4 regions of the Paenibacillus sp. FSL H8-0168 genome follow, and region 3 is predicted to be linked to each of the others. Evidence: riboswitches for the same ligand, from Rfam matches in the RefSeq annotation. Region 3 holds a riboswitch; each other region holds the start of a gene.

Region 1 (3,209 bases), 1.3 Mb from region 3:
TATTCAAGGCTTGGGACGGCGCGGGGAAAAGCACAACTTTTCGGATCAAAAGTACTTCTCCCGTTTCCTATGTAACCCTTGATCCCTTATATACCATTGCACTGGAGAACAAGCATATTAACAATAGCCTAAAAGCCGAATTGGACGAAAAGCAACAAACCCGTTGGAGTGTAAGTGTAACCAAGCTGTTGGAGACACTGCTTGGAAGTCTGTCATGGTGAGGTGTCTATAGATGCGGACTGTTATAAAAGAGGGCTGGGCGCTGGTGCGCATACGATTCTATATCGTTATCATTTTATTTCTGTATCGACTACTGTGGGGGGTGTTTATCTATCGGCTGGTGCAGTCTGCCGTTATCCCGCTATTGCTCCGTTATCCTGATCAGGGTCAAAACGAGCTGGGACAGACCTTATTTTGGATGGAGAGTCAGATTGCTCTGATGGACAGCCGGGAAGTACATGTGTATTTGTGGATACTACTAGGGGCGACTGTACTACGCATACTGATCACTCCCTTCATTAGAGCCGGAATATATCAAAGTCTGCATACCGATGCGACTGAACCGCAAAGCCTGTCCTTTTTCAAGGGTATGAAACGCCATGGCATGTCGTCGCTGTTGTATTACACCATCGAGTTGGGACTGCTGCTGCTTCCCGCCTTTTGGGTAGTACCGAGACTCTACCCTATTGTAGCAGGAGCACTTCAATCTTCCTCTTATCTGCTGCATTTATTGCCCTATGTCATTGGATGGATGGCATACGGATGGTTCATTCGGCAGTGCATCCTGTATATGCAACTGGGTACTGTCGGTGGTCACGCCATACTATCGTCCCTGCTCGCCTTCTTTCGCCAGCTCCTCCCAGCTGTCGGTATATCCCTTTTGCTCGGTGCTTGTGTGCTGCTGGTCTTCGGTCTATTTGGCACCGTGGCGATGATTTGGACTGGCATGCTGGCGCTCATTCTCCAGCAATCGTATCATTTTGTTACTAGTCTGGTCAGGCTGTGGCATATCAGTTCGCAGTACAGACTATGGCATACCGATATCTCTAGTAGAAGCTAAGCCCTGCCTTTATGTTTTTTACTTCATTTCCGTCTGTCGAAAAACCTTGATTCATACTCGCGCAAACGACACATAACTGAATACTGTTAACAAGATCTGTTCCTGGGACATTAGGAGCAGATTTTTTTTGTAACTTTTTGTAATGAAACATTTGCCAAAGCCAGCCGTCTTTGTTACAATAATCGCAGTGAACTGATAGTAACAACTTTGTAATCTTTATTGTAACCTTTATCTCAAAAATAACGTTATTGTGAATACTGCTCTCCAAGGTGCACATCTTAAGTTAAGCCTAATTCCTGGCACCTAGGAAGCGGGGGAACCAGTTTGGGTGAATTGATCTCGCAACAGAGTGGTCATAGGGGAACCTTCTACCGAATCCTTAAGCTAACCTCGCAGGCATTGGAAGGGGTATATTTTTTTTGAAGAAGAAGCTAACGATCGCAGCTATGGGTCTTGCCATTGCCTTTACATCTTTTACATTCGGTGGCGGCAGTGCATATGCAGACTCTAAGATGGACCAGGTCATTCAAGATGCCAAAGGAACGAACTACAGAAGCGGAGGCACTACACTCGAGGGATTCGATTGCTCCGGCTTCACAATGTACGTATACAACAAACTAGGAATTAAACTTCCGCATCAATCCGGATCACAATTCAAAATGGGATCTTCTGTATCCCGCGATGAAATGAGACCTGGGGATCTGGTGTTCTTCAACACCACAGGAAGAGGCATTTCCCATGTAGGTATCTTCGTAGGTGAAGGGAAATTTGCCCACTCCTCGACTTCACGTGGTGTAGTAGTTAGCTCACTGAACGAAAATTATTACGCTAACCGCTATGTCGGTGCAAAAAGAATTATGAGCACAGACGCTTACCATTCTGTAGCTTCAGATATTCCTGATGACGATAACGTAGAATAACTAACGCACAGCAAGCTAACCCTAGCCGCAATTTGATTCTGGCCGGAATCGAATTGCGGTTTTTTATGTCCACAACATCAGCAATTATTATCTTTACTGACGAACTGAGACCTCAAAAGGTTTCAATTGTAGCGAACATCGTCGGTTTTACCGTCACCGCTGGGGGAGCATATGAGCAGTAATTCCTTCTTATTGAATGTATACCCGACTTAGGTATGAAATAAACACGCTTGCCATTCCTCTGCAACTTGTCTACAATCTGTTGTTAATGATTGAAGTACCTGTGTAAAAGGAGGATGGAACACATGCCGGCCTCAATATCCAACTATCGGATCGTACCGATGGACGAGCATCAAGCGGCTGCAATCTGTGAGTGGCACTATGATCCACCTTATAACATATACGGTTGGCTCCCCTGGGAACAAATGAAGGCGCTTGAAGTCGAATTTGGAAGTCCCACGCTTCGCCAAGAGCAATATGTTGCCGTACTGGATAAAGAGAACAAACTGACGGGATTTGCTCAATATTTTCCTATGATCGGTGTGACCCGGCTAGGTCTTGGAATGCATCCTGACAGATGCGGACATGGCAAAGGCTCTGATTTTGTCCGTGCCATTGCAGAGGAAGCTCAACGACGCAACCCGAAGAATGAAATTGATCTAGAGGTGCTCACTTGGAATGGGCGCGCTATCCGGGCCTACAAGGCGGCTGGATTTGAGCTTACAGATACCTATGAACGCCAGACTCCTGATGGCAAAAAACCATTTTATTGTATGGTATATCGTCCCGAGCACCCAACCCAGATTCTATGATAAAAGCGCCTTCGGCATACAACCACGATGTTGTATAGCGAAGGCGCTTTTATCATCATACGACAGATCATTACAAGCTCAATGACTGCTGCGCATTTTTTCAAAAGCTTCATTATATTGTTGGGCTTCCTTAATATCCACGGCCATAATACCGCCGTCGTCCCAAGAGGTCAAACGCAGAGTCACGGTCTTATAATCAATCGTAATAAATGGATGATGATTGAATGCTTCAGATATAGCGGCAACTTCATCCACGAATGCAATCCCTTTCATAAAACTGGAAAAATTATATTTTCGAACGATCCAACGTCCTTCCTCCAGTTCCCAGCCCTCCAGTTTCTCCAGATGTGCTTCAATCTCTTCTTGTGTAAAAGGCATGTTACGAACTCCTCCCCGTTTATACGGAAGCCTTTCGAC
Region 2 (3,209 bases), 2.6 Mb from region 3:
GTACCGAGGCGCCGATTTTTTTATCGTCTACGGTATACTTTAATCCGCCTTCTTGTTCAGTGGTCGCAAGCTTCAAATCCGACGGCTTAAAGCCAAAGCGCTTGACCCATACTGCGGCCGCCTGCTCCTTGGCTTCGAGGGTCATGCCGTCCTCAGCCACACGTACAAGCCTGTTACGTGCTTGTTCATCCGTAGAAATATCAGCCTGTGTGTAATTGGTATTGGAGGTGATTCGTTTAAAGCTAACGACCTTGCCAGTGGATAAATCCACATGAATTTGCAGCTTACTCTTCGCTGAGGATTCAGGCAGATCGACCCGAAAGGTTTCGTAAGGGTAACGTTTTTTCCATGTACGGTCGTACTGTTGAAGCAGTTTTTCTCTAGATAAATAACCGTACAAATCTGTTTCGGCCTGATAGGTCACGACGGGCTCCTCAGGCTGTGATTCAGTATAGCCCAGCTCGGAGCGGGCGAAGTCCAATGCGTGTATGACCGCTTCTTGTTTGCTGATGACCTTTGCGTTCATTACTGATTCTGGACTCGGATTGCTAAGCGAGGGAATAAGCAATTGAAAGATAAAAAAGCAAATCAGGCCAATCCCGCCCAGCAAGCCTAATTTTTTGAAGTTGGCCGTGAGCACGACCGGTTTCCCGATAGGATTCATGAGTTTCCTCCTTAATCTGTAAATAAGAACATCCATTAAAGATATCATACTGCACAGGTTCCCGCCAACAGACTAGCGATATTCATGAAAATAGAGTGAAAGCACTTTAAAGTTCCAATAAAATTAGATAAGCTGCGATTAAACGATGCCCATTCGCAAAATAAAGCCAATTTCACGTTTTTTCGGCGAAATCGGTTTTGTGATCTGGATATAGAAGGATTATAATCTTGAGGCAATGCCTATAAAATACATAGGTAATGATATACAGTTGAGCCGAATTTCTATGGGAAAACGGGGGAACCATGTTACTGGGGTGAATTTTACAGCCGATCCTGCTGGATCGGAAGTGTAAATAGGGCATACTGTGCTGCCCGAATCCGTCAGCTAACCTCGTAGGCTATGAGCAGGAACCAAGTCAGGCACTCGGTTTTCCGGTGTCTTTTTTTGTGCGTATAAAAGTGTTTGGATTGGTTAGACCGCTGCGGGTGCAGATTATTCTTCCGATTGCTGTTATCCCCGGATTTTTTGATTGTATACCCCCTTTAATGGTTAAAATCCGGAGATAAAGGCAAACGCTTCGCTTCTTCAGAACAATTCTGCCCCCTTCGCTACTGCGCGCCATTAGCACAGGGGGATCGAATAGTGCTTGACATGCATTCTTCCTGTATTCAGGGAATGCTAATTATAGTTACTTAAGGTTTGGAAAAATCAAAAAATTCAGGGGCAACGACGATCGGAAGATCAAATGGAACGCGTAGCGAGCTTACACCGTATTAAATCACTGTTTTTATAGTTTTAAGGATTAGGAGAGAAGTGATGAATAGATGAATCCCAATGCAAGCTGGCTTCGGCTTTCTCCACCGCAGATATTCGTTGCGGGCTTTGCCATTATCATTCTTATAGGTAGTTTATTGTTAATGCTGCCGATCTCCAATACAACAGGAAAGCCACTTGCGTTTATAGACGCTTTGTTTACTGCCGCCTCTGCGACCTGTGTAACCGGGCTTGTCGTAAAGGATACCGGGCTCTTTTTTACCACTTTTGGTCAAGTTGTCGTCGTTGCGCTGATCCAGATCGGCGGTCTTGGCTTTATGACCATGGCTACCTTGATTGCACTGGTGTTCAAGCGTCGGATTTCCTTGCGGGAGCGTCTCATTTTGCAGGAAGCGATGAATCAGACTTCTGTAGAGGGAATTGTCGGGTTAATCCGTAAGGTATTACTGTACTCACTGGTTATTGAAGGCGTATGCGCTACGATATTCTCGGTTCGCTGGTCCTTTGATATGCCTGTAGGCAGGGCGATTTATTTTGGAATCTGGCATGCCATCTCCATGTTTAACAATGCTGGTTTTGATTTATTCGGTGAATTTCGCAGCTTGACAGGTTATGTATATGATCCGATTGTTAATTTTACCGCAATGTTTCTAATTATTTCTGGCGGCATTGGTTTTGTAGTGATGTCAGACCTGGCAGAATATCGCAAGCGCAAGAGACTGTCCTTGCATACCAAGGTGGTACTCAGCATGACGGGCGCTATGATTGTAGTCGGCACGCTCGTGATTTTTGTATTTGAGTTTACGAATCCAAAGACTCTTGGCTCGCTTGATTGGGGTGGTAAGCTACTGGGATCTTTATTCCAGTCCGTTACTCCCCGTACCGCAGGTGCCAATACGCTGGACATCGCAGGCTTGCGGCAGGCTACGCAGTTTTTTATCATCATACTCATGTTTATTGGGGCTTCCCCTGGCTCCACTGGAGGCGGGATTAAGACCACAACATTCGCCCTGCTCATTGGAGCAGTGATTTCGATGCTGCGGGGGCGGGAAGATATTGTACTGTTCAAGTACCGACTTGCGCAGGGACGAATTTACAAGGCTTTGACCATTACACTGCTGGGGTTGCTGTTCGTGATCGGGGTGACCATGATTTTGTCGGCAACCGAAGATCATCATTTTCTGATGATCTTGTTTGAGACGGTGTCTGCGTTTGGTACGGTGGGGCTGTCGATGGGGCTTACACCTGATTTAACAGTCATAGGTAAGCTGGTGATTACCCTGACGATGTTTGCAGGTAGACTGGGGCCACTCACGCTAGCTTATGCACTGGGGCCGAAAAAGGGTAAAGAATTATATCGTCATCCGGAAGGCAAAATGATTATAGGATGAATCATTTCATATACATTTCGTTGGTTTAATCATTTCAGGATTTTGCAAAATTCGATACCAGTCGCTCCGAAGTCAAGATATAGACGAACTAAACCATTTCGATCTATATCTTCTTCATTGGAAGTCGCTTATGGGATTTTTGCAAAATCCCCATTTATGAAATTGATTCAGATAAGGAGTTTTCGAGTAGATATGAAAACGCAGCAGTTTGTAGTTATTGGCTTGGGGCGGTTTGGCTCAAGCCTGGCTTTGCAATTGGTGGATATGGGGTGCGAGGTGCTAGGCATTGACCGGAATGAGGATGTTGTGGACAGTATGAGTGAGATGTTGACACATACTGTCGTGGCGGACGCTACCGATGAAGACTCGTTGCGATCACT
Region 3 (3,209 bases):
AGTGGGGTTAGTGTATCATGCATATTATTGACCGAACCTGTCGTTGCCGCTGTCGTGACCGCAGTGAATAAAGCCGATTGTCCAATGCCGAAACGAACCTCTTTCCCTTCCATGCTTCCCTGAGAAGCATCCACACCCAGTGTCTGGATTAACGGATTACCTGTCTTTTCAGACACGTACGTAATGGATAGAAAAATTAGAAACAATACCATCATGGAGCTAAAAATAATCCAGCCCTGCTTACGATTACGGGCAAACAATCCAAAGGTATACGGCAACGAAGCCGGCATTACCCACATTGCCAAAATTTCCAGCACGTTCGTCCAAGGACTTGGATTTTCAAAAGGATGCGCAGAGTTAGCTCCCGCATATCCGCCCCCGTTTGTCCCCAAATGCTTGATGGACTCCAGAGAAGCAATGGGTCCCATAGAAATTTGCTGTTGTGTTCCGCTCAGCGTCGTAAGATCCGCCGTAGGCTGTAGCGTCTGTGGTACCTTCAATCCAACCAGCACCAGCGTAAGCACAAAGGCCAGCGGCAGGAAAATTCTTATAATGGCTTTAATAAAATCTTGAAAGAAATTGCCCATCCCTTCACCGCGCCGCGTCAATCCCCTCATAAAAGCCGCAGCAACCGCAAAACCGGAAGCAGCCGAAGTGAACATCATCATCGTGACGAACGCCATCTGTGTCAGATACGTAAGCCCGCTTTCTCCGCTATAATGTTGGAGATTCGTATTCGTCATAAAGCTGATTACCGTATTAAAAGCTAGTGATGCTTCCATATTACTGTTTCCAGCCGGATTACCGGGAAGCATTCCCTGTAAACGCAACAGCAAGTAGCTGATCGCCACAAGCACGGCGTTCGTAGCAATGAAACTCATAACATACGTAGTCCAACGCATGCTCTCCACTTTCTTCAAGCCTACTACCTTATAAATCAGCTTTTCTGTTCTGCCAAAAATCCGATCCGTCCGATTGGGTTCATTCGAGAATACATGATACATATAGGTACCCATTGGCTTTACCAAGAGCAGCAATATAACGATCACAATTCCAATTTGAAGCAGCTCCATCCTTTATTCCTCCTTCAAAATGCTCCTGCGTTTGGAACAACAGACCTGCTTCCAGAGCACCAATTGTGTGCACACGTTTGCGAAAACCTGCTACCTATGATGCTTTAATGTTCAGATCTGTTGTTCCCGCCCGCTCTATCCCTACCAGTGACTAGAACTTTTCAGGGTTCAGGAGTGCGTAGATTAAATACATAAACACAATAGCCGTAAGCCCGAGTATAACGATCATCCTCTTCGTCCTCCTTTAGAGGTCTGCGCATCACACCAGCGTACAAACAGCAGTATCACTCCATAACTCACAGCCATGACGAGCAGCATGTATATATCCATCATGTTTATACCCTCCGTATCGGTCTTCAGATCGCCATTCTTATTTCATCATAAAATCATAAAACAACTATGTTATAAGTGCTTATCCGTTCAGCAGAAAACCCACCTCTCCGTTCAATGTGTAGATCACATGGTCCGCTCCCAATCCCCGATAAATTCCTTGTGGATTACAGCCGTGTGTAATAACATAGATCGATTCCGATGTTAGTGGTCGACATATTTGTAGGAAACGGCAAGTCAGATTCAAGCTGTTCTCGAACAAATACACACTACCAATTTCTTTTTTTGGAAAATTCCATTTTCCCGCTTGCATGGTATTGATGCGGACAATGTGCTCCACACCCATTTTTTTGAGCTGTCGTTCCTCCTGGGCGCTATTCGTCAGAACTGCAAACGCCAATTTTTTGAAAATAAGCAATTTCACAAAACTTCTGCCCGCTTCATTCGGTGCAGTGACAATAATTAACCGACCTTCCATCAGTAGCTCCTCTCCCGGTATAAAAAGACAACAAAAAGAAGCCGAAGGAAAAAGGCTTTCCTCCGGCTTCTGACATATCCATGATAAAATAAACCATGGCTGCACACGGCGGTTTGTTGCCTCTCCCTGTACGCTTACGAGGTTAGCTGTCGGATTCGGACGTGAGAGTCGCCCTATTTCTGGCACTTGACCGGAAAATTCACCCCATGAGACACCCGGCAAGCCGTACAGTCTCGATTGGTTCCCCCGCTTTTGCAACTGCAAAATTCAGCGCTATAGACATTTCGTTGTTGCTTCATTCAAGTTAATTTGAAATTACGTCTTGAATCATACACCCGCGCATGGAAGACTGTAAAGCTCAACTGCGGGGTTATAAATCGGCCTTTAGAGCATAGAAGATTAATAATAACGCTTACAATGAAACTATGCTTCTCACAGCTCCTTCAATCTCTGTTTTTCATCCCTTTTTGAAAATGACAAGCATGTCAATATTGGCGTAGGGTAAAGCGTTTTTGGCCATTTTTTGTAAAAAGAGAAGAAAATACGCTATATGTACCAGCTAAACACCGATTGAACCCTCTTTTATAAGAAGAAACACCTTAATTCGCTTCATTTGCGGTGCGATTTACTGTTTTAAACAAAATACGATTTTACAGCGGCTAAAGGCTTGATACAGCTTTTCCAGACTTGCAACCTTGTTTTTAATTGCTTACAATTTAATTGTTGAATATTGAATAAGGAGAGATACTATGACCGTTTATGAATATGATGCGCAAACCCTGCAAGGGAAACAAATTCCGTTATCCACATATGAAGGGAACGTTCTGCTTATCGTGAACACTGCCAGCAAATGTGGGTTAACCCCCCAATACAAAGCGCTACAAGAGCTATATGACCAGTACCATGAACAGGGGCTCGAGATTTTGGGATTTCCCAGCAATCAGTTTGCCAAACAAGAGCCAGGTTCCAGCGAGGAGATTTCCGAGTTTTGCCAGATCAATTATGGGGTTACCTTTCCGATGTTCGCCAAAACAGATGTCAATGGCGATCAAGCACACCCCTTATTTCGCTACCTGACCCAAACAGCTCCGGGGGTGTTAGGGTCCAAAGCGATCAAATGGAATTTTACTAAATTCTTAATTACAAGAGAAGGTAACGTATTTAAGCGCTATGCACCGCAAACCACTCCAGATAAGCTGGCGGGAGATATAGAGAAGCTTTTGCAGCAAAACTGACATTCTTCATTATCACAGTTAATAAACGACCTGTTGCAACCGTGGCTTCCGTGGCTAAAGAATATAACGAAAAATGCTTAACAAAAAAAGCAT
Region 4 (3,209 bases), 1.7 Mb from region 3:
ATCACATTGTCTCTGAATAGTTCAGCATATCTGGCTGAAATTTTCCGAGCAGGTATCCAGGCAGTAGACCGTGGACAGATGGAGGCTGCTCGTTCGTTGGGTATGGGACGCGGTAAAGCTATGCGTCATGTCATTTTGCCGCAAGCGTTTAAATCTATTTTGCCTGCTATCGGTAATGAGTTTATTACGATCATTAAAGAATCATCCATTATTTCGACCATTGGGATGGTGGATATTATGTATCAGGCCCAGGTCATTAAGAACATCACCTACGAAGGATTAAGTCCGTTCGTAATCGCAGCCGCTATTTATTTTGTAATGACATTCAGCTTGTCTAAGCTGCTGGGTTTATGGGAAAGGAAGTTGAGAGCCAGTGATCACCGTTAAACAACTGCGTAAATCGTTCGGTAAGAATGAGATTTTAAAAGGCATTGATATAGATATCGCAAAAGGTGAAGTCGTCGTCATCATCGGCCCCAGTGGTTCGGGGAAGAGTACGTTTTTGCGTTGTATGAATCTGTTGGAACAACCTACAGACGGGGAGATTTTATTTGAGGGCGAGCCGATTACAGCTCGTGGCCATAATATTAATGTAACCCGGGAGAAGATGGGGATGGTGTTCCAGCATTTTAATCTTTTCCCGCATAAAACAGTGTTGCAGAACCTGACGCTTGCACCAACGCAGGTTAGAAGACAGTCAGGCAAAGAAGCGGAAAAAATTGCGCTAGAACTCCTGCGTACCGTAGGGCTTGAGGATAAGAAGAATACCTATCCGAACCAGCTATCCGGTGGTCAGAAGCAGCGTATTGCGATTGCGCGTGCTTTGGCCATGCAGCCGCACGTAATGCTGTTCGATGAGCCGACTTCTGCATTGGACCCTGAAATGGTTGGAGAGGTTCTGGATGTAATGAAGAAGCTCGCCGAAGGCGGCATGACAATGGTAATCGTGACGCATGAAATGGGTTTTGCCCGCGAGGTGGGCGATCGAATTATCTTTATGGATAACGGTCAAATTGTAGAGCAAGGTACACCAGAGCAGGTATTTGGCACTCCAAGCCATGATCGCACTCGTGATTTTCTTGCCAAAGTATTGTAAGGAAGTGCTGATATAATCTATAAAAAAAGCCCTCCGTTTAACGGAGGGCTTTTTTTCTTTTTGTCACCATTTCCCCATACTTTCGTAACAAATATCGATTTCTTGATGACAAAATTGTAACGAGTATAGTATGATGTTCAAGGTTCCCAACATTTTCATGCGGATAAGGTTACAAAATTGTGATATTATGCAGTAAGCCAAAACTTACCGGGACAGCATACAGTTATGACAAACGCTGAATGCTGGGTCCAAACTATGGGAAGTGCGGGGGACGTAACAACGGCAGTCATTCCGATACGTCATAAGACGATGTGGAATATGCCTAGGGGTGAATTGCACAAGCATAGGGCTTCTCCTGAGTCCGAATCCGACAGCTAACTTCGCAGGCATAACAGAGGAGGTACATATCTTTGAAACATCTAAAACATATTGGTAAAACGATGAAATTTGCGGTGCTTGCCGCAGCTATTGCAGGGTTGGCACAGACAGCTGGAGTAGCGGATGCTGCTTCGCTTCACACTGCCAAAGAGGGCGATACCTTCTTTTTGCTTGCTCAACGTTATGGAGTATCGGTAGACGAGCTAACGAAGGCGAACCCAAACATTGCTTCCAACAATATATATGCAGGTCTGCAAATTAAGGTACCTGGCGAAAAAAGTGTGAAGGCAGCTTCGGATTCGAAGCCGCAGCTTCTTACGGAGAAAGCAACAGCGAATGAGGGGCCAACGATTGAAGCGTGGGGCAAAACATTCAACTATAGCAAAATAGTTGACGTTAAGGCTTCAGCGTATTCTGCCGCAGCCGACGAGAATGGTAAATGGGGAGCAGTGGACTACTACGGCAATCCGCTTAAACTAGGTACAATTGCGGTAGACCCGAACGTCATTCCGATGGGCACGAAAGTGCTGGTTACAGGCTATTCCCACCCAGGTTTGCCGGATCATTCTTTTGTAGCTGTCGCTCGCGATCAGGGCAGCGCCATTACAGGAAAGAGGATTGATATCTTTATTCCTGGCAACAAATCATTTGTGAACGACTTTGGATTTCAAAATGTGAAGCTGTACGTTATTGATAAATAGCATTGTACGTATATACGGTTTAATTAAACATAATATATATTATGTAAACTTAATGTCTGTATCCTACCGCATATAACTAGGTCGGACTCTTATCAGGTCTTATCCATAAAAAAGGCTGTCTTGACGAGCAGAAAACTTCTGCTGGTAAGACAGCCTTTTTACGTTGCTTTAGCTTGCAGCTCAATCATAAACATATGGTTATTTCCGTTCCGATGTGTGGAGTAGCCGGGGGACTGTCACAAATTTGTAGCCCTTAGCTTTTAGAGAGTGAATTAGACCCGGCAGAGCTTGGACAGTGCCTTGCAGGTTGGAACTTTGACCTCCACCTGCGTGCATTAAAATAATAGAGCCAGGCCCGGTAGCTGGAATCACATTGCGCTGAATTTGTGTTTTACTTAATCCCTTCCAATCGAGAGAGTCTACATTCCAATTGACAATCATATAGCCATGACGACGTGCCCATTGGATTTGAGGCTCCGTGATTTCACCGTAGGGTGGACGAATCAACTTGGGGCGAAAACCTGCGCTGGCTTGCAAAATACGTTCTGTTTTTGTAATCTGGTTGCGAAAGCGTTCTGGTGTGGCCTTCCTAAAATCTGGATGAGTATAGGAATGGTTTCCTATAGCGTGGCCTTCACGGATAATACGGCGTATGATCCCCGGATGCTTTTCCGCACGGTGACCGACGATGAAAAAGGTGGCTTTGATGCCATTGGCGTGTAATACGTCCAAAACCTGCGGCGTATACCTAGAATCGGGCACATCATCAAAGGTTAGGGCAATTTGGCGGGTGTGTGGACCGCACATTTTAAAAATGTCCGCATGTTTTTTTCGCAGCATTGCTAATGTAGGAGTTGCTCGATCTGTGCTCTGATGTACAGAAGAAGCAACAGCTGCTTCCTTGGGATGGGGCGTTCCGGTGTTGGGAGGCGCATCCGCGTGAACGGGTAAACTTGAGAATGCTAGTAACAGTGCCAAGCATGGCAACACTCCCCTGTACGGCATATGTATCCCCCCTTTCCGTGCAGTGGTAC

What was found. A riboswitch is a leader RNA that binds a small molecule or an ion and turns the genes downstream of it on or off. The one in region 3 is predicted to bind cyclic di-AMP.
Region 1: it holds a riboswitch for cyclic di-AMP, as region 3 does, so the genes downstream of both, MHI21_RS00560 (C40 family peptidase) here and MHI21_RS06820 (hypothetical protein) in region 3, are expected to answer to the same signal.
Region 2: it holds a riboswitch for cyclic di-AMP, as region 3 does, so the genes downstream of both, MHI21_RS20495 (TrkH family potassium uptake protein) here and MHI21_RS06820 (hypothetical protein) in region 3, are expected to answer to the same signal.
Region 4: it holds a riboswitch for cyclic di-AMP, as region 3 does, so the genes downstream of both, MHI21_RS13985 (3D domain-containing protein) here and MHI21_RS06820 (hypothetical protein) in region 3, are expected to answer to the same signal.

Annotation. Positions count from the first base shown of each region.
Region 1 is NZ_CP151948.1:136,508-139,716, reverse strand. It holds gene MHI21_RS00570 (M1 family metallopeptidase) at 1-221, shown strand, start outside; gene MHI21_RS00565 (hypothetical protein) at 233-1,060, shown strand; cyclic di-AMP (ydaO/yuaA leader) riboswitch at 1,337-1,474, shown strand; gene MHI21_RS00560 (C40 family peptidase) at 1,480-1,980, shown strand; gene MHI21_RS00555 (GNAT family N-acetyltransferase) at 2,286-2,792, shown strand; gene MHI21_RS00550 (4a-hydroxytetrahydrobiopterin dehydratase) at 2,871-3,170, opposite strand.
Region 2 is NZ_CP151948.1:4,635,687-4,638,895, reverse strand. It holds gene MHI21_RS20500 (type II CAAX endopeptidase family protein) at 1-664, opposite strand, end outside; cyclic di-AMP (ydaO/yuaA leader) riboswitch at 926-1,078, shown strand; gene MHI21_RS20495 (TrkH family potassium uptake protein) at 1,489-2,829, shown strand; gene MHI21_RS20490 (TrkA family potassium uptake protein) at 3,022-3,209, shown strand, end outside.
Region 3 is NZ_CP151948.1:1,475,282-1,478,490, reverse strand. It holds gene kdpA (potassium-transporting ATPase subunit KdpA) at 1-1,073, opposite strand, end outside; gene MHI21_RS06820 (hypothetical protein) at 1,486-1,881, opposite strand; cyclic di-AMP (ydaO/yuaA leader) riboswitch at 1,997-2,164, opposite strand; gene MHI21_RS06815 (glutathione peroxidase) at 2,631-3,116, shown strand.
Region 4 is NZ_CP151948.1:3,173,785-3,176,993, reverse strand. It holds gene MHI21_RS13995 (ABC transporter substrate-binding protein/permease) at 1-387, shown strand, start outside; gene MHI21_RS13990 (amino acid ABC transporter ATP-binding protein) at 374-1,096, shown strand; cyclic di-AMP (ydaO/yuaA leader) riboswitch at 1,332-1,500, shown strand; gene MHI21_RS13985 (3D domain-containing protein) at 1,507-2,175, shown strand; gene MHI21_RS13980 (polysaccharide deacetylase family protein) at 2,374-3,180, opposite strand.